3 regions of the Ectobacillus soli genome follow, and region 2 is predicted to be linked to each of the others. Evidence: riboswitches for the same ligand, from Rfam matches in the RefSeq annotation. Region 2 holds a riboswitch; each other region holds the start of a gene.
The links. Region 2 has a riboswitch for S-adenosylmethionine ahead of ACAN53_RS10040 (acyl-CoA dehydrogenase family protein). Riboswitches for the same ligand answer to the same signal wherever they lie in the genome.
Positions count from the first base shown of each region.

Region 1: it holds a riboswitch for S-adenosylmethionine, as region 2 does, so the genes downstream of both, ACAN53_RS05060 (O-methyltransferase) here and ACAN53_RS10040 (acyl-CoA dehydrogenase family protein) in region 2, are expected to answer to the same signal.
Region 3: it holds a riboswitch for S-adenosylmethionine, as region 2 does, so the genes downstream of both, ACAN53_RS16665 (methionine ABC transporter ATP-binding protein) here and ACAN53_RS10040 (acyl-CoA dehydrogenase family protein) in region 2, are expected to answer to the same signal.

Region 1 covers NZ_JBGJZM010000001.1:963,055-969,033, forward strand. The annotation lists gene cysT (sulfate ABC transporter permease subunit CysT) at 1-100, shown strand, start outside; gene ACAN53_RS05040 (sulfate ABC transporter permease subunit) at 97-894, shown strand; gene ACAN53_RS05045 (sulfate/molybdate ABC transporter ATP-binding protein) at 900-1,988, shown strand; gene ACAN53_RS05050 (sulfate ABC transporter substrate-binding protein) at 2,020-3,090, shown strand; gene ACAN53_RS05055 (MgtC/SapB family protein) at 3,192-3,893, opposite strand; SAM riboswitch class I at 4,153-4,266, shown strand; gene ACAN53_RS05060 (O-methyltransferase) at 4,370-4,951, shown strand; gene tnpA (IS200/IS605 family transposase) at 4,928-5,278, opposite strand; gene ACAN53_RS05070 (hypothetical protein) at 5,245-5,802, shown strand; gene ACAN53_RS05075 (DUF4395 domain-containing protein) at 5,952-5,979, opposite strand, start outside.
Region 2 covers NZ_JBGJZM010000001.1:1,956,833-1,962,811, reverse strand. The annotation lists gene ACAN53_RS18090 (GW domain-containing glycosaminoglycan-binding protein) at 1-97, shown strand, start outside; gene ACAN53_RS10050 (DUF1572 family protein) at 143-682, opposite strand; gene ACAN53_RS10045 (O-acetylhomoserine aminocarboxypropyltransferase/cysteine synthase family protein) at 887-2,197, shown strand; SAM riboswitch class I at 2,306-2,426, shown strand; gene ACAN53_RS10040 (acyl-CoA dehydrogenase family protein) at 2,577-3,776, shown strand; gene ACAN53_RS10035 (LLM class flavin-dependent oxidoreductase) at 3,789-5,126, shown strand; gene vanZ-A (glycopeptide resistance protein VanZ-A) at 5,712-5,979, shown strand, end outside.
Region 3 covers NZ_JBGJZM010000005.1:28,812-34,790, reverse strand. The annotation lists gene ACAN53_RS16680 (MetQ/NlpA family ABC transporter substrate-binding protein) at 1-353, opposite strand, end outside; gene ACAN53_RS16675 (amidohydrolase) at 376-1,584, opposite strand; gene ACAN53_RS16670 (methionine ABC transporter permease) at 1,675-2,325, opposite strand; gene ACAN53_RS16665 (methionine ABC transporter ATP-binding protein) at 2,315-3,346, opposite strand; SAM riboswitch class I at 3,507-3,625, opposite strand; SAM riboswitch class I at 3,806-3,910, shown strand; gene ACAN53_RS16660 (MetQ/NlpA family ABC transporter substrate-binding protein) at 3,989-4,837, shown strand; gene ACAN53_RS16655 (LLM class flavin-dependent oxidoreductase) at 4,862-5,979, shown strand, end outside.

The sequences.
Region 1 (5,979 bases), 990 kb from region 2:
TCAGGGCGCGGCCGCTGTTTCTATTGTGCTGATAACCATTTCTTTAGTCGTCTTATGGCTGGTCAATGTATTTCAAAAAAGGAGGGGCACGAAAGCATGAGAAGAATTTTTATTGCTATCACTGTATTTTTGTTTGTTCTGATTCTCATTCTGCCTTTTTCCAGTATTGTATTTGGGGCTTTTTCAACAGGGTTCGGTCCGTTTTTCGAAGCTTTGAAGCGTCCGGAAGCTATTCATGCCTTAACAGTAAGTCTGATTATCGTAATTATAGTCACATTTCTGAATACCGTAATTGGCATTTTGCTTTCACTAGAAATTGTGCGCGGTACCTGGATATCAAAATGGCTTCGTCCCTTGGTCAATACCATCATCGATTTACCGTTTGCCGTTTCTCCCGTAATCGGTGGCTTGATGATTATCCTGCTTTTTGGACCAAATACGCTGTTAGGTGCTTTTTTTGAAAACTCCGGAATGAAAATCGTTTATGCACTTCCCGGTATGGTAATGGCAACGGTTTTTGTCACATTCCCGCTGATGATTCGCGAGATTGTTCCCGTTCTATCGGAACTTGGAGTGACTTCCGAAGAAGCTTCTGCTACTTTGGGTGCCAGTCCAATCCGTACCTTTTTTCGTGTAACTTGGCCTTCCATTCGCTGGGCAGTATATTATGGGCTGGTGCTTACGGTTGCAAGATCAGTCGGTGAATTTGGTGCCGTGCTCGTCGTGTCAGGTAATATCATCAATCAGACACAAACAGCAACCACGTTGGTTTATCAAGACTCCGTCGATTTTCATACGGTTGCAGCTAACAGTGTCGCACTGCTGCTCGGACTCTTTTCCGTCACGGTCCTTCTGTTTTTGGAATGGATGAAAAAAAGAAAGGAAGTTGAATGAATCTTATGGACATTGAAGTGAAAGAGTTAGAAAAACATTTCGGGGAGTTTCAAGCGATACATAAAGCCAGTTTTCGGATTCAAAAAGGACATCTGGTCGGACTATTGGGTCCAAGTGGAGGTGGCAAGACTTCCATTTTACGTATGCTCGCCGGTCTAGAGCAACCGAATTCCGGTGAAATCTTTTTTAATGGCAAGCTAGCCAATTCATTATCCGTACAAGAACGCGGGATTGGATTTGTCTTTCAAAACTACGCCTTGTTCAAGCATATGACAGTCTTTGAAAATATAGCGTATGGGCTGAAGGTAAAAAAGCAGAGAGGTAGTGTAATTAAGGAACGCATTTTCTATCTTCTCAAACTGATGGGACTGGAAGGTACCGAAAACAAATACCCGGACCAACTTTCAGGCGGGCAACGACAACGTGTTGCCTTTGCACGTGCGCTTGCACCAGAACCAAAACTGCTACTACTCGACGAACCGTTTGCCGCAATAGACGCGAAAATTCGTAAGGAGCTACGTCTGTGGCTACGTAATTTGATTAGTGAATTCGGTATCACTACGATTTTTGTGACACATGATCAAGACGAAGCAATCGAGGTTGCGGATCAAATTATTATCGTCCAAAAAGGAACAATTGAGCAGCAGGGCACACCTTGGGAAATATACAATAAGCCGGCTTCGGCATTCGTCGCATCTTTTATCGGCGAATCAAATAAGCTTGATGTTCCAATATTACTTCAAGGTTTTCAAGAATTGTTAGACTATCAGAATGGTGATCAATGGAAATCAGGTGTTCAAGTACTGATTCGTCCGGAAGCGATTGAGGTCCTCCCGGAAAACACATCGTATCTTGCTAGTGCCATGGAGGCAGGCACTGTCACGCATGTGCACTTTCGCGGTGATTCCTGGTATCTGGAAATCAAGCTTGCAAATGACACTAGGTTATTTGCCTTCCAAGCAATCAATCAAAAGGTGTTCCAGCCAGGAGACAAGATTAATATTTTAATTCATCAGCTCTCAGTGTTTACACCTATAGAAACCCGTGTGTTGGAAAATCGATCCAAAATTGATCCAATGCCTGTTTTCATATAAGCAATCATTTATTTATAAGGAGATGAAATGTATGACAAAGAAACAGATTTATTCATTTTTCACAATACTTATTTTACTTGTAGCAGTGGTGCTTTCCGGTTGCTCTTCTTCTAGTAAAACAAATAGTTCTGAAACAGCCGGCACATCGGCTTCTAAAGACAACGGTACCGTCACATTAACTATCGGTGGTTATTCTACAATCAAGGATGAATTTGAAGCGATATTTCCTTTGTTTCAAAAGGAATGGAAGAATAAGACTGGTCAAACTGTGGAATTCAAAGAGTCCTATCAAGCATCTGGAGCGCAGGCTCAGAACATTACAAATGGCTTTGAGGCAGATATCGCCGCTCTTTCACTTGAAGGAGATATCGACAAGATTGTAAAGGCAGGATTGATTACTCACGATTGGAAAAGTGCACCACATAGTGGCATTATTACCAAGTCAATCGCAGCATTCGGAGTACGTGAGGGGAATCCAAAGGGCATTAAGGATTGGTCGGACTTAACGAATCCAGGCGTTCAAGTTTTAGTTCCTAACCCGAAAACTTCTGGTGGCGCCAAATGGGATGTAAATGCCATTTATGGAGCAGGGTTAAAAATATCGGAAGAAAAAACAGGGAAACAAGATCCTGCTGAGGCCAAGGTATTACTTAGTAAAGTATATAAAAATGTAAAATCACTGGATAAAAGTGGCGAGGAATCAATGTCTACATTTGATAAAGGAGTTGGCGACGTCATCATTACTTATGAAAATGAACTGATTGACCGCATCAAAAAGGGAAATAAGTATGAGGAAATCGTGCCTCAATATACGACCTCAATTGAAAATCCAGCTTCTATTGTCGATAAGTATGTTGATAAGCACGGTACCCGAAAAGTTGCTGAAGCATTTTTGGAATTTCTGTGGACACCGGATGCACAAAAGATATTTGTCCAAAGCGGGTTCCGCTCAGTTGATCCAGACGTGGCTAAAGCCAATGCCAACACATACAAACAACCTGCAGGATTATTCGATACTAATTATCTGGGCGGCTGGAGTAAAGTTGGGAAAGACCTTTATGGCGATGGTGGTATTTGGGATCAAGTTGTTGCCGGGAAGTAATGATTACGTTCATAATTCGAATTTCAAAGGGGTTTGCGTTTTTTGTAGGTTATGAATACAAGGAATGTAACGAAGTAAAGAAGTACTGATTTCAGTACTTCTTAATCCCCTTCTTGTTCAGAAAGAGTTTTCCATCCAATTGCAGTAACGTCGTGTTCCAGACTTAACTTACCAACAATTTGTTCTATTAAAAGAGCTTTCGATTTATCACTATGAAGCAATGCTCTTACGGATACTTTGCTTCCGCTTTCGATTTCTTCACTGTACATTTCTTGTAACGCAAGTCCCTCTGATAGTATCATCCGAGACAGTGCCTCTCGAATGCTTGCTTCATGTTCATCTAAGCAGGATATTGTAATTTCATAGAATAGGTTTTCTTGTGAAAGAGCTTTCGATTTTTTATTCATAAATAACGCAACTGGACGGAGGAGGATATTTGCTAACACGACACCTATAGCTCCTATAATACTTACTTTTATAAAACCTGCTCCAACTAACGTTCCTACGGCCGCAGAACACCATAATGTAGCAGCTGTATTTAATCCACGTACAGTAAACCCTTCTCGCATAATAACACCTGCGCCTAAAAAACCGATGCCGCTAACCACTTGGGCGGCAATTCGAGTTTGACTGTTATCTCCTGGTGTCAAAACAGATAAAATGACGAATAAACATGCTCCCAGTGAAACAAGAGCATTTGTACGTATGCCGGCCATACGGTGTCGCCACTGACGTTCTGTACCAATACATGCACCAGTGAGTATAGCTATAAAGAGCCGAATTACCATGTCTTGCCATGGCATATGTATCATCTCCATACTATATTTGTATTATATAAGGAAGATAACATGATTTCTAATCAATACCCGTATTATGAAGGAATCAGTTAGGAAGCGTCAACTGTTTTCAATATTTTACCGGATATATCAAGCAAGAATGAATAATAAATATACTTGTATAATAGGGGGCTTTAATTGACGAATATGTTGAATAGGTATATTATTAAGAGCAAATCGATAGAAAGTGTATCGTACATACAATTTTCAAATATTGAATATGAAATTCTTATCTAGAGAGGTGGAGGGATAGGCCCTGCGAAACCTCAGCAACCCCTAGTACGTATAGGAAGGTGCTAATTCCAACAGAGTAACTTTTGTTTGCTCTGAAAGATAAGAGGTCGAAAATGTTAGCTCGTGGCCTCTTATAAAAGAGGCCACTTTTTATTTTTTACATGTCATTCGTATACCTATAACAGATTAATAGGAGGGAGTTGTTCAATATGGAAAAAGAGACGTTGATGAAGTCACCAGATATTTACGGTAAAATTGTAGCACATTCGAAATTACTAGGATTTCATCAGTCATGTGATACGAAAACAGGATTTTTATTAAAAGGGCTAGCAGCATCAAAAGCACACGGAACATTTTTAGAGCTTGGGACAGGAGCTGGTGCATCTGCAGCTTGGATTGTTGACGGAATGGACCAAGAGAGTACACTTATTTCAGTGGATATTGATCCTGCGCTTCAAAAAATAGCACACACGTATTTAGGAGACGATAAACGCGTTACATTTCGTTGTGAAGATGCAGCTGTCTTTATTCGAAATATGGAGGAGACGTTTGATTTTATTTTTGCAGATACATGGCCAGGAAAATTTGAACTTTTGGATAAGACGTTAGATCATTTAAATGTAGGTGGATTTTACGTCATTCATGATTTACTTCCTGATATGAGCGTGCCCGAGGAGTACCGTGTGAAAGCACCAAAGCTCATACATAAGTTACGTGAAAGAAGTGATTTAGTCATAACAGAAGTAGATTGGGGTACTGGTATTCTTTTAGCGATAAAGACAACTGAATAGATTGTTCTTTGAACAAAAATAGGCGATGCATTCCCCTTCCAAATCTCCGATTTGGTGGGGTTTAGTCGCCCTCTTATCAACTCTTTTCTTTTTTTCCTTGTCCTCGATGTATTTCTTTATGACATCAATGGTTGCCCCGCCTGTCGATAACACCATGTAACTTTGACTCCAAAAATAAGGTTTCCAGTAAAATTTCTGCAAGTGTTCAGCAAACTCCTTACGGATTAAACGTGAAGTGCCGGTTTTATAGCTATTAATCATTTTAGATAATTGGATTTGAGGGGGAGCATCAAATGATAAATGGATATGGTCGGCTTCTCCATTCATCTCAATCTTATATCATCAACGATACTTGTCACCAAATCATTCAATTTGCCAAAGAGCATAACGCTGATGTTATTGTGTTGGAGTACCTTAAAAAAATGAGAATCCCGAAGGGATTCTATGGAGCCAAGCGTTTACGATTTACATTACGTTACTGGCGCAAAACTGCTATCCAAAACAAGGTAACTGAAATGGCACACTATGTTGGTCTCCGTATTTCCCATATTGTCGCCCGCAATACAAGTGCTTTGGCTTTTGATGGAAGTGGATTTGTCACCCGTAACCCGAAGAAGGATATGGCTACTTTTACAACAGGCAAAGTGTATCATGCTGACCTATCTGCTTCTTACAACATTGGAGCAAGATACTTTATTCGAGAACTCCTTAAACCCTTTTCAGAAATGGAGAGGTTGTCCGTTCAGGCAAAAGTTCCTGAATTGGCAAAAAGAACAAATCAGACCTTATCTTCACTCATTAGTCTTTACTTGGCATTAGAGCCAACAGCGTTGACTCACAGCGAGGTTTAGATCGTATCTAAGATAAGAGAAGCACCTTCCAAGTGCAGTAACATTTGGTGGGTGAGGTTCACTATGTAATGCATCTAACTTAATGTTATTTACACGAACAAAAGGCTGGAAATAAAATAATCCCTCCATATATAGAAGGGATTATTTTATTAAGATTGTTTTATAGATTTCCGATAA
Region 2 (5,979 bases):
GGATCAAAATGATGTGATTTCGATCTTGCAGTGGCTCGATCCTGCGAAGAATCCGGTTATTATTCAAACGCCGGACGGGGAGATTGGAAATTATTAAAGAAAGCGAAATGTGGCCACTGAGCATCATTCAGCGGCCTTTCGCTTACTTCGACTGATGTTTCTCAAGCATTTGTTGTAAATATTCTTCGGACTTTCCTTTTGGAATACTCAGGCTATCCCAATCTCCGCCTTTTATTTGTTTCCCGATATAAACGATTTGCCCGACATGGTAAGCGTAATGAGCGATTTGTATTTCAATCGCTTCTATTACAGGGTGTTTTTCACCGCGAATGGTCACATTCCTCATTAAATCGATTTCTTCTAAATGATTTAATGTTTCAAAAAGAGTGTTCCACCCTTTTTCTAAAATAGTAGTCAATTCCGATTTCGATTTGATCGTATCGACAAATTCTTCCTCGCGATTCCGGTTTGGTTTCTCGCCATCTGCGTGTAAGAAATCGGTCCATCTTGAGATCATATTGCCACTTACATGCTTGACAATCGCAGCAATGCTATTTGATTCCTTATTCGCTCTCCAGTGAATATCCTCTTCTGATACTTGCGCAATTGCCTTATCTCCTAACTCTTTTACACTTGCAAATCTATCTTTCACAATTCGTAAATACTCTGTTTCCATCTTCATCGAATCCACTCCTTTTCAATATACGTTTATTTTCATCATAATGTACGCTGCTCTTGGTAGGCAATAACTGGACCTTAAAAATGGTTGATTTATCCATAGAAACAACGTATGATTGAAAACAAATAAAACTACTGTGAATACATGGGTATATGAAAATGAATCAGATTTTTTTGAAAATTCAATAGGTATAAGGAGATTTTTATTATGACAGAAAACCAAAAAAATTCCCATCGTTTTGATACAATCGCCCTACACGGCGGTCAGCCTGTGGATCCGTTCACACGTTCGAGAGCGGTGCCGATCTATCAAACTACCTCGTATTTGTTTGAGGATACCGACCACGCGGCAGATTTATTTAAATTATCCGGCGAAGGATACATTTATTCCCGAAATGCGAATCCGACAATCGATGTGCTAGAAAAACGACTTGCTGGACTAGAAGGTGGTACGAGTGCGTTTGCAGTATCATCTGGTCAAGCTGCAATTGCGATTGCCATTTTGACACTTGCGAAGGCTGGGGATGAAGTTGTTACAACAAGCGCGTTGTACGGCGGTACATATGTGTTATTTGCCAAAACATTCAAGCGTTTTGGTGTGAACGTTCGGTTTGTTGATGGAAGAGATCTTGCTGCGATTGAAGATGCGATTACGGATAAGACGAAGGCAGTATATACGGAAACCATCGGAAATCCGAGTTTGCAAATTGCCGATATACGCGAGTTAAGTGAGATTGCCCATAGTCATAATATTCCGCTCGTAGTGGATAATACATTTGCCTCGCCATATTTGGCACGACCTTTTGAACACGGAGCAGATATCGTCGTGCATTCGATCACGAAGTTTGTCGGGGGGCACGGTACGTCCATTGGCGGTGCCATTATCGATTCCGGAACGTTCCCGTGGGATAACGGAACGTTTCCTGAGTTTACAGAACCAAACCCGAATATTGGAAATCGTTCGTTTTTGGAAGCGGGAAAAGATAAAGCGTTTATTACAAAGGCACGCTTTGAGCTTGGGCATGATTTAGGGGCATCCCTGTCGCCATTTAACGGTTGGCTCTTTATTCAAGGACTTGAATCGCTTCCTGTCCGCGTGAAGCAGCATGTCTCTAATAGCTTGCAAGTAGCAGAATTTTTAGAGCAACATGAACAGGTGGAATGGGTCAATTACCCGAGCCTACCAAGTGATTCGCAATATGATCTTGCTAAGCAGTACTTGCCTAAAGGAGCCGGATCCATCTTTAGCTTTGGCATTAAAGGGGGACTTGAGGCAGCCAAAACGTTTATTAATTCAGTTAAACTTCTGTCCCATGTTGCCAACGTAGGGGATTCCAAAACGTTGGTTATTCATCCAGCAAGCACATCTCACGCTAGATTGTCTTCCAAAGAGCAAATCTCAAGCGGCGTCTTTCCAGAGCTTGTTCGAATTTCCGTCGGGTTAGAGGATATTGAAGACATTCTTGCAGATATCGAGCAAGCACTAACTGTAGCAAGAAAGCTTGTTTCTAGCAAATAAAAAGCATGAACAATTGAAATATTCGAAAAATTCATTGTGAACTTTTTAAAACAATGATACAATACATTTAATTCCTATTAATCAAATAAAATTAGTTTAATATTTTGTTTCTTATCAAGAGAGGTTGAGGGACCGGCCCTTTGACGCCTCGGCAACCAGTATTAATATTTTTTATTATTACCACGGTGCTAATTCCTGCAAGTTATGATGATAACTTGGAAGATAAGAAGAAGAGCTGTATACTCACAACCTTCTTCTTTTGGAGAAGGTTTTTCTGTTTGACTAGCGTACTTCTGGAGATATATTGTTTTAATTCAGTGTTTTTATATATGTATACTTATATATTTGTAAGAAGTGCATAAAAGGGGGACAACATGCGATGAGTAGTGAATATGTAATCCGAAATGATCGCGATGCAAAACTTGTGGAACATGCCGATCGAATTGCAAAGGAAATCGCGAAAACGGCTGCTAAATATGATGAAACGGGCGAATTTCCATTTGAACATTTTGAAATTTTACAAAAAGAGGGATTTTTGAATTTTACCATTCCTAAGGAATATGGCGGAGAAGGTCTTTCTCTCTATGAAATCTTGCTTGTACAGGAGCGACTAGGAAAAGCTTCAGGTAGCACTGCTCTTGCAGCGGGCTGGCATTTGATGACGTTTTTTAGCTTACGTTATTTCCGTCCGTGGAAAGAGGATGTTTTTGCTAGGATTTGTAGGGAAGCGGTCGAGGACGGCTCACTTTTAAATGTGTATGCAACAGAACGGGCGACGGGAAATATTGTACGCGGCGCGAATCCATCAACAATCGCGAAGAAAACAGAAGGCGGTTATATCATAACGGGCCGGAAAGCATTCGCAACGCTTGCACCGATTGTGAAGCGTTTTACGGTAATGGCTTATATCGAAGAAGAAGATAAAGTTGCTGAATTTTTAATTGAAAAGAATGAATCGGTAAAGGTTATTGAGACGTGGAATACACTTGGTATGAGAAATACAGGTAGTCATGATATCGATCTTCAGGACGTATTCGTGCCAGATGAAGCGTTACTTGCGTATTCAGAAAAGGGCGTTCCGAACCGGTTTAATGGGCTAAGTAGCGCATATACGTTGCAGATTCCAGCCATCTATCTTGGAATTGCAACTGCTGCAAGAGATTTTATTTTGGAATATGCGGATTCGCGCTATTCACCAAGCCTTGGTGCAGTTATTTTAGAAGCACCTCACGTTCAGGAAAAGCTAGGAGAAATCGAAATTCTGCTTACCTCTTCCCGTTCGCTCTTGTACGGTCTGGCTGAAAAGTGGGATCAAGAAGAAAAATGGCGTGACAAATTAAGCAATGAAGTAGCGGTGACGAAATATGTACTTTGTAATAACGCAGTACGCATTGTAGATTTGACGATGAAAATAGCAGGTGGTCATGCCTTATCTAAGGATTTACCACTTGAGAGATATTTCCGCGATGTGCAATGCGGTCTGTATAACCCGCCACATAACGATATGGTTGTAAGACAACTTTCAAGTTCCGCCATCACAAGTTATCGCAATACAAAAAAAGAATTTCAGCTTAGCTAGGAGGAATCATACATGACGAAGCAAAAGCAAATGCATCTTGGTGCTTTTATGACATCTTATTTGGGTCATCATTTAGCAGCATGGCGCTATCCAGATACAAAAACAGAACAAGTGACGAGCTTCAGTTTATATAAAGAAATTGCGCAGCTTGCCGAGCAAGGGAAATTTGATATTTTATTCATTGCCGATGTACTTGCTCACAATGAAGAAGACATTGAATTTACACCGCAAATTCGCTTTGAGGCTACGACAATTATGGCTACACTTGCCGCTGTCACAAGCAAAATCGGGTTAGTTTCTACCTTATCATCAACCTACAGTCATCCATTTAATGTAGCAAGATCATTTGCAACGCTTGACCATATGAGCGGTGGGCGCGCAGCTTGGAACGTTGTGACAACGGCCCACGATCATGAAGCTGCAAACTTCGGTCTTGATCATCAGTTGGACCACAAGCTTCGTTATGAAAAATGTGCGGAGTTTGTCCAGGTTGCAAAAGATCTATGGGATAGCTGGGAAGATGACACGCTACTCTTTGATCGCGAAAAAGGCCGTTTTCTCGATGGAAGTAAAATTCATCCCATCAATCATGAAGGAAAATACTATAAAGTAAGAGGTCCGCTTAATATCCCGAGACCACCGCAAGGACACCCGGTGATTTTCACGGCAAGTTCTTCAGAGGATGGAAAGCAATTTGCTGCTAAGCATGCGGATGCATTCTTTACCATTGCTCCTGATTCCATTGCAAAGGCAAAAGTGATTTATGATGATATGAAACAACGTGTAACAAGCTTTGGCCGAGATAAAGATCAATTTTTAATCATGCCTGGCGTCGTACCAATCGTAGCAAAGACGCAAAAAGAAGCAGAGGAAAAATATGAGCATTTTCAAGAATTGATTTTGCCAGAGCTAGGCATTGGCTGGTTATCCCGCTATGTTGACCATGACTTATCTCAATATGCACCAGACTCCTTTCTTCCTGAACTGAAAAATGTTGACCAAGTAAACGGAGAAAAAGGCCGCTTTGAACTACTAGCCGAGCTATCCAGAAAAGAAAATTTAACAATCCAACAGCTAGGTCGCTTCTTTGTTAAGGGGCAAGGACATTTGTTCTTATACGGATCCGGTGATGCTGTAGCGGATAAACTGGGAGAATGGTTCCTAAGCGGTGCATGTGATGGATTTAATGTGAAATTTCCGTACTTTCCAGGCGGCGTAAAGGACTTTGTAGACTTCGTAACTCCTGAATTGCAAAATCGCGGGTTGTTCCGTACAGAATATGAAGGGAATACACTACGTGAGAACTTGGGATTGGATTTTCCGAAGGTTGGCGGGGTAGTGAGAGTTTGATAGAGAAAGGGGAATCCAGAAGTCTGGATTCCTTTTTTTTTGATAGTTGAAAATAGTCGATAAAACGAAAAAGTCGCTGATTAATTATCCGTGACATAAGCATGGAGAGGATAAAGTGCAAATGTAGAAGTCGTCTTTAAAATAGGCTGTTTTCGCAAAGTTTGTTGTTTTTGAAGGGTTATATTTATTTTAGTAAAATATATGACATAATGATTCTAGATTTAGGAATTAGGATTGATTTAGGATTTTGGCTTGAATTAGGATTTTAGATATAATTAGGAATTTGAAAGAACTCAACAATTTTGTAACGGGTTCAGTTAAGAGGTTGAAATTTTGATTTGGCAAGTGTTTTGACATTGAGATTGGTCGATTAATTGTCTATAATTAGAGTAAAAAGGATGTCAATTGACATCCTTTTTACCAGTTTGGAATCCATTCACTAAGTCTTCTTTAAAGGTTTTTATACAATCCCTAATAAAAAGCGAACTTGAGATTTTTCAATACCCAATTTTTTAAGTGGAAATTTCGGATTTTGAACAGGGCATATTTTTGATACACTTAAACAAAAAATTTAGAGGAGATTGTATGGGAAAAATATTATCTAGAGGATTGCTAGCTTTATATTTAGTGATACTAATCTGGTTAGTTTTATTCAAATTAGTGTACAATATTTCGTCAGTATTTAATTATCATCATAGGAGTCTTAACTTGATTCCATTTGCTTCAGGAGACCATTTCATAGAGATGATAGAAAATGTCATAGTCTTTATTCCTTTGGGATTGCTTTTGAATGTCAATTTCAAAAAAGTTGGGTTTTTACCTAAGTTTTCTTTTATACTGGGTTTAAGTCTTA
Region 3 (5,979 bases), on a different contig from region 2:
CCAGCGGGTACAGAAGGTATATGTATAATCGGTACTAAATTGGCTTTTTTCTCTTTATTAAAGGAGTTTACGTATGCAGTGTGTTGATCTACATTGAAATCAATACTTCCTTCTGTCAAAGCAATATCTGCTTGGAGTAAATTAGAGAAATTTACTAGTGTTACTTTGTATCCTTCTTTTTCTAGAATTGGTTTCACGCCAGTTTTAAATAATTCACTATAAGGACCAGGGGAGGTACCTACTTTCAATTCTTTCTTTTCGGAGGTAGTCGTTTTGCCACACGCTGCTAAATTAAAAATAAGGATACTCGCTAGTAAAATAAGAAAGGTGTTTTTTAGAAAACTAAACTTCATCTTTTCATTCATCCTTTACAATTTATTGTTGAGTAAGGAGTGCGTTATTTTTTTCTTTTATAGAAGTAAAGATTTGGTCTTGGTGTAAAGCTTTTGAAGCAAGTAAGCTGAAAAATTGTGCTGCAGGAACAATGGCCTCTTCGTCAATCGTAAACTTTGGATGATGATGGTTGTATGATTTTCCGGTACCAATGTTAACAAATGTCCCTGGTATCGTTTCTTGATAATAAGCAAAATCCTCACCGCCAAGACTAGGGCCAATAGCTTTTACTTCATAACCTGTTTCATTTGCGATATCGGTCACGAATGGCGTCCATAAGGCATCATTATTGGTTGCTGGTGGACCTGGATGCCAGTGGAATTCTATGTTAACCCCGAGCCCATTTCCTACTCCTTCTAATACTTGCTTCATTTTTTTCGGAATGGCTTTTCTAGTTTCATCTTTTAAGGTACGAACAGTACCTTGCATATAAGCTTTTTCTGGAATGACATTCCATGTATTTCCGCTTGTTAACTCAGTTATGCTTATGAGCGCATGATCCAATGGGTCGGTATTTCGACTAATAATCGTTTGCAGTGCTGTAATCAAATGAGAGGAAGCAACAATTGGGTCAATCCCTTTATCGGGAGCGGCTGCATGTGTTCCTTTGCCAGAAACGAAGACCTCAAATCGGTCAACTGCGGCTGTTAACGGACCAACTCGTGTACCAAACTCTCCTACTTTAAGGTAAGGCGTGTTGTGAAGACCAAAAATAGCTTGTACACCATCGAGTCCGCCGCTTCCTAGGATCTCTTCTGCACCATGCCCAGTTTCTTCTGCAGGTTGGAATATGATTCGAACAGTGCCAGGAAGTGAATGTTCTTGTTGCTTTAATAAGTATGCAGCACCTAAAATGACAGATGTATGAAAATCATGACCACAAGCATGCATGATTTCCGACTTGGAAGAAATATAGGGTAGATCCGTTTCTTCGTGAATTGGCAATGCATCAATATCTGCGCGAATCGCTATCACAGGTCCTTCTGGATTACCAGATACTTCGGCGATAAGCCCTGTTTTGAGAGGAACATCTAATACGCGTATCCCAACATCAAGCAATCGCTGTTTTAATAAAGCAGTAGTTTTCACTTCTTGATTAGATAGTTCAGGAAATTGGTGAAGATGTCTACGAACAGCAATTAGTTCATTTTCTAAATGACCAATGATATGTAACAGTTTTTCTTGCGGCATGTCGATTCTCCCTTCTTCATTCAGTAGCTTATTGATTATTACTCATGATGTACCATGTTAAAATCTAATGTATATCTTTCTTTGCTATCTTTATCGACGTCGTATTTTTCTAGATAGTATGTTTCCAAGTGATTGAAACCCTTGGACTAGTACGATTAGGATGATAACCGTAATAATCATAACCACTGTGTCAAATCGTTGATATCCATACGTAATTGCTAAATCCCCAATTCCGCCGCCTCCGACTGCACCAGCCATAGCGGATGCGCCGATCAGACCGATGGTAGCAATCGTAAGGCTCAAAATAATCGATCCTAATGCTTCTGGTACAAGAAAGCGGAAGATAATTTGCCAAGGCGTTGCTCCCATTGCTTTTCCTGCTTCGATTACACCCGGATCGACCTCAAGGAGAGAATTCTCGATGAGACGAGCAATGTAAGGAGCTGCGAAAAAGATCAGCGGTACAATCGCAGCTGCTGTTCCAATCGATGTTCCAACAAGTAAGCGGGTGAGCGGAATGATAGCGACCATTAGGATGATAAATGGAAGCGAACGAAAAATATTAATAATGGTATTTAATATGGTGAATAATGGCGCATTCTCCATGAGATGCCCTTTGCGCATAATGACTAATAGTACCCCTAATGGAAGGCCGATAAGAGTAGAGAAGAGAAGTGAAATGCTGACCATTTGTAATGTTTGAATGAGCGATTCAATGATTTCTTGCGTACTAACTTGCACTTGGCAAAACCTCCTTGATAAGAATATTGGATAGATGAATAGACTGAAGCGCCTCGCCCACTTGTTTTGTATTTCCGATAAATTCAACAATTAAGTTTCCAAAGGCATTCCCTTGTAGCTCGGTAATTTGACCGAATAGAATATTGATATCTATATCGAATTTCTTCGCAATGGTTGAGATAAGAGGATGGCCGGCTGATTCACCAACAAAAACGATACGGTAAATCTTTCTACTTCCATTATTTTTCGCAATTACGTTTAGAATCGATTCTGGTATTTTATCGTGCATAACAGTGCTGACAAAGTTTTTTGCCGTATTCGTAGATGGATTAGAGAACACTTCGAAAACAGAACCCTCTTCAATGATTTTTCCATCCTCCAGAACAGCTACCCGGTCGCAAATATCACGAATGACATTCATTTCATGCGTAATTAATAAAATCGTAATGCCATACGTTTTGTTTACTTCTTTTAATAAATCTAAAATCGAGCTAGTTGTTTGTGGGTCTAAGGCTGAAGTTGCTTCGTCGCATAATAAAATTTTCGGATTAGTTGTTAACGCTCGTGCAATACCAATTCGCTGCTTTTGTCCACCTGAAAGCTGATCTGGATACTTGTTAGCTTTATCTTTTAAACCAACAAATTCAAGTAGCGCCATTACGCGTTCTTTTATTTCAGCCTTTGGTACCTTTGCTAAAATAAGCGGCATAGCGACGTTTGTAAAAACGGTTTTTGAATTAAGTAAGTTGAAGTGCTGAAAGACCATACCGATATTGCGCCTTACTTCACGAATTTGTTTTTCTGAAAGGGTAGTTAAGTCGTGATTGTCAACGAGTATGCGCCCGGAAGAGGGGACTTCGAGAAAGTTAACACAACGTATAAGTGAACTTTTCCCTGCACCGCTTAATCCAATCACACCGTAAATTTCGCCTTCCTTCACTTCAAGATTAATGCCATTTAGTGCTGTAATTTTACTTTGTCCGTTGTCGTACACTTTCGTAACTTCTTCAAATGTAATCAATGATCTCACTCCTTTAAATAAGTGCACTCCATAATTTTTATAAAAACTATGGATTTACTATGAATTATGGATATAGATTCTTATTTTTCTGTAGATAGACCTATTTGAGAAAAATAAAAAAGCCTCTTACATATAACAAGAAGGCGTTAGATAAATTTATCTCTTATCTTTCAAGCGCCGTAGCTTGTTGGAATTGGCACAGTTCTCGTTCCGTAAAGGAAAACAAGTCTGCTGCCGAGAGTTCATCGGGCCAAATCCCTCCCTCTCTCGAAATAAGAAAACATATATTGGATTTTAATGAAAATTTAATATACTTAGAATACATAGAATAATAAGGTTCGTCAATAGTCAATCCACAAAAGGTAAAATGAAAAAATAATTGACAATTAGTATATAAAGGAAATATAGTAAATGAAACACTTAATTCATAGTAATTTTATGTTATTACATAGAATTATATTCTTATCAAGAGAGGTTGAGGGACTGGCCCAATGACACCTCGGCAACAGGCTTTATAGGTACTGTGCCAATTCCAGCGAACATGAACTGTTCGAAAGATAAGAGATCCGATGCTTGTTTATGTGACTCTTCTTATCAAAAAGAAGGGTCTTTTTACATTTTATAAAAAATGGGGGATGTATAATGAGAAAATTTGGTATTATATTATCTGTTTTGGTACTTGTATTTGTTATTTCTGGATGCGGGAAGAGTGTTTCGAGCGAAAACAAAGTGATTAAGGTTGGCATTCGAAGTTCCGAAATCAAAACATGGAATTACATCGCAGACCTTGCGAAAAAGGAAGGCTTAACTGTAGAAATTGTAAATTTCAATTCAACCATTGATCCCAATACTCCGCTTAATGATGGAGAAATTGATGTAAATGCGTTCCAGCATATTTCCTATTTGGATCAGTTTAATGCTAAACATAATACAAAAATTGTCCCAATCGGTACCACAATTATAGCTCCATTAGGAATTTATTCGAGTAAGTATAAGAGTTTGAAAGATATACCAGATGGATCAAAAATTGCGATTCCGAATGATCAATCGAACTGGGGCCGCTCCCTGTTACTGTTACAAGAAGCAGGACTCATTAAAGTCGTGGATAATTTTAACGGAGATGGCGGGGCTGACAAAATTAAAGAAAATCCAAAAAAATTAGATATTGTTCCAGTCGATGGTGCAACTACACCGAGAGTCATGCAAGATGTTGCTGCATCCGTTATAAATAATGGAACGGCACTTACAGCTGGCTTAAAGTTAAAGGATTCTTTATTCCACGAAAGTAAAACGGCAAAGCCATACATTAATATTATTGCTGCACGTGAGAAGGATAAGGACCGTCCCGAGTTAAAGAAACTGGTTAGTATTTATCAATCTAAAGAAGTCACTGACTTTATTGATAAAACATACGAAGGGAATTACATTCCTACTTTTATTTCGTTAGAAGAGTTAGCTAAATACAAGGAGACATTTAAAAATAATAAATAATTATGATGGAGGAGGAGTCCTGATATGGGGAAAAGACAAATGAAATTTTCTGCTTATCTTGTTGGAACTGGGATTCATGTAGGCTCATGGCGACATCCTGATGCAAAGCCAGATGCCAGTATTGACATTGATTTTTACCGCCATTTAGCACAGATTGCGGAAAGAGGAAAATTCGATATTGCGTTTATTGCGGATAGTTTAGCTATTAATGAGGATTCGCATCCGAACATTCTCAATCGTTTTGATCCCACCATTTTAATTAGCGCACTTGCTGGTGCAACGTCCAAGATTGGTCTTGTGGCAACGGCCTCGACTACTTACAACGAACCATTCAATTTGGCGAGACAATTTATGTCCATTGACCATGTTAGCCATGGAAGAGTGGGATGGAATGTCGTGACAACGGGCGATGCAACTGGGCTAACATCCCAAAACTTTGGTCGCGACGAGCACGTGGAACACAATAAACGTTATGAACGAGCAGAGGAATTTCTTGATGTGGTGCAAGGGTTATGGGATTCCTGGGAAGATGATGCCTTCGTTTTTAATAAAGAGACCGGTCAATTTTTTCATTCGAATAAAGTCCATCCTTTGTATTATAAAGGAAAGTTCTTTTCAGTTAGAGGTCCATTAAATATTGCCCGTTCCAAGCAAGGACAACCGGTTATTGTAGAAGCAGGTGCATCGGAGCCTGGGCAACGATTAGCAGCACGAACGGCAGAGGTAGTCTTTTCCCATGTGAAAGATTTTGATAAAGCAAGGTCTTTCTACAAGAGTCTAAAGGGAAAACTAGCTGACTATGGCCGCGTTGAAGACGAGTTACACATTCTTCAAGGCATTTCGCCCATAATTGGCGATACGGAAGAAGAAGCAGAGGAAAAATATCAGCAACTACAAGATTTACTTATACCGGAACAAGGCTTGCGCTTCTTGTCAGGGTATTTAGGGAAAGTTGATTTTAGTCAATATACGCTTGATACACTAGCAAGAGAGGTTCATTTCCCTCATGAGAATGGTATACAAAGCCATTTTGAAAGAATGCTTTCGGTAATTGATAAAGAAAATCCTACCCTTAGAGAGCTTTACAACTTGTTGGAAGGAAGTGCAAGACGAGATTGGGTAGGAACGCCTGAACAAATCGC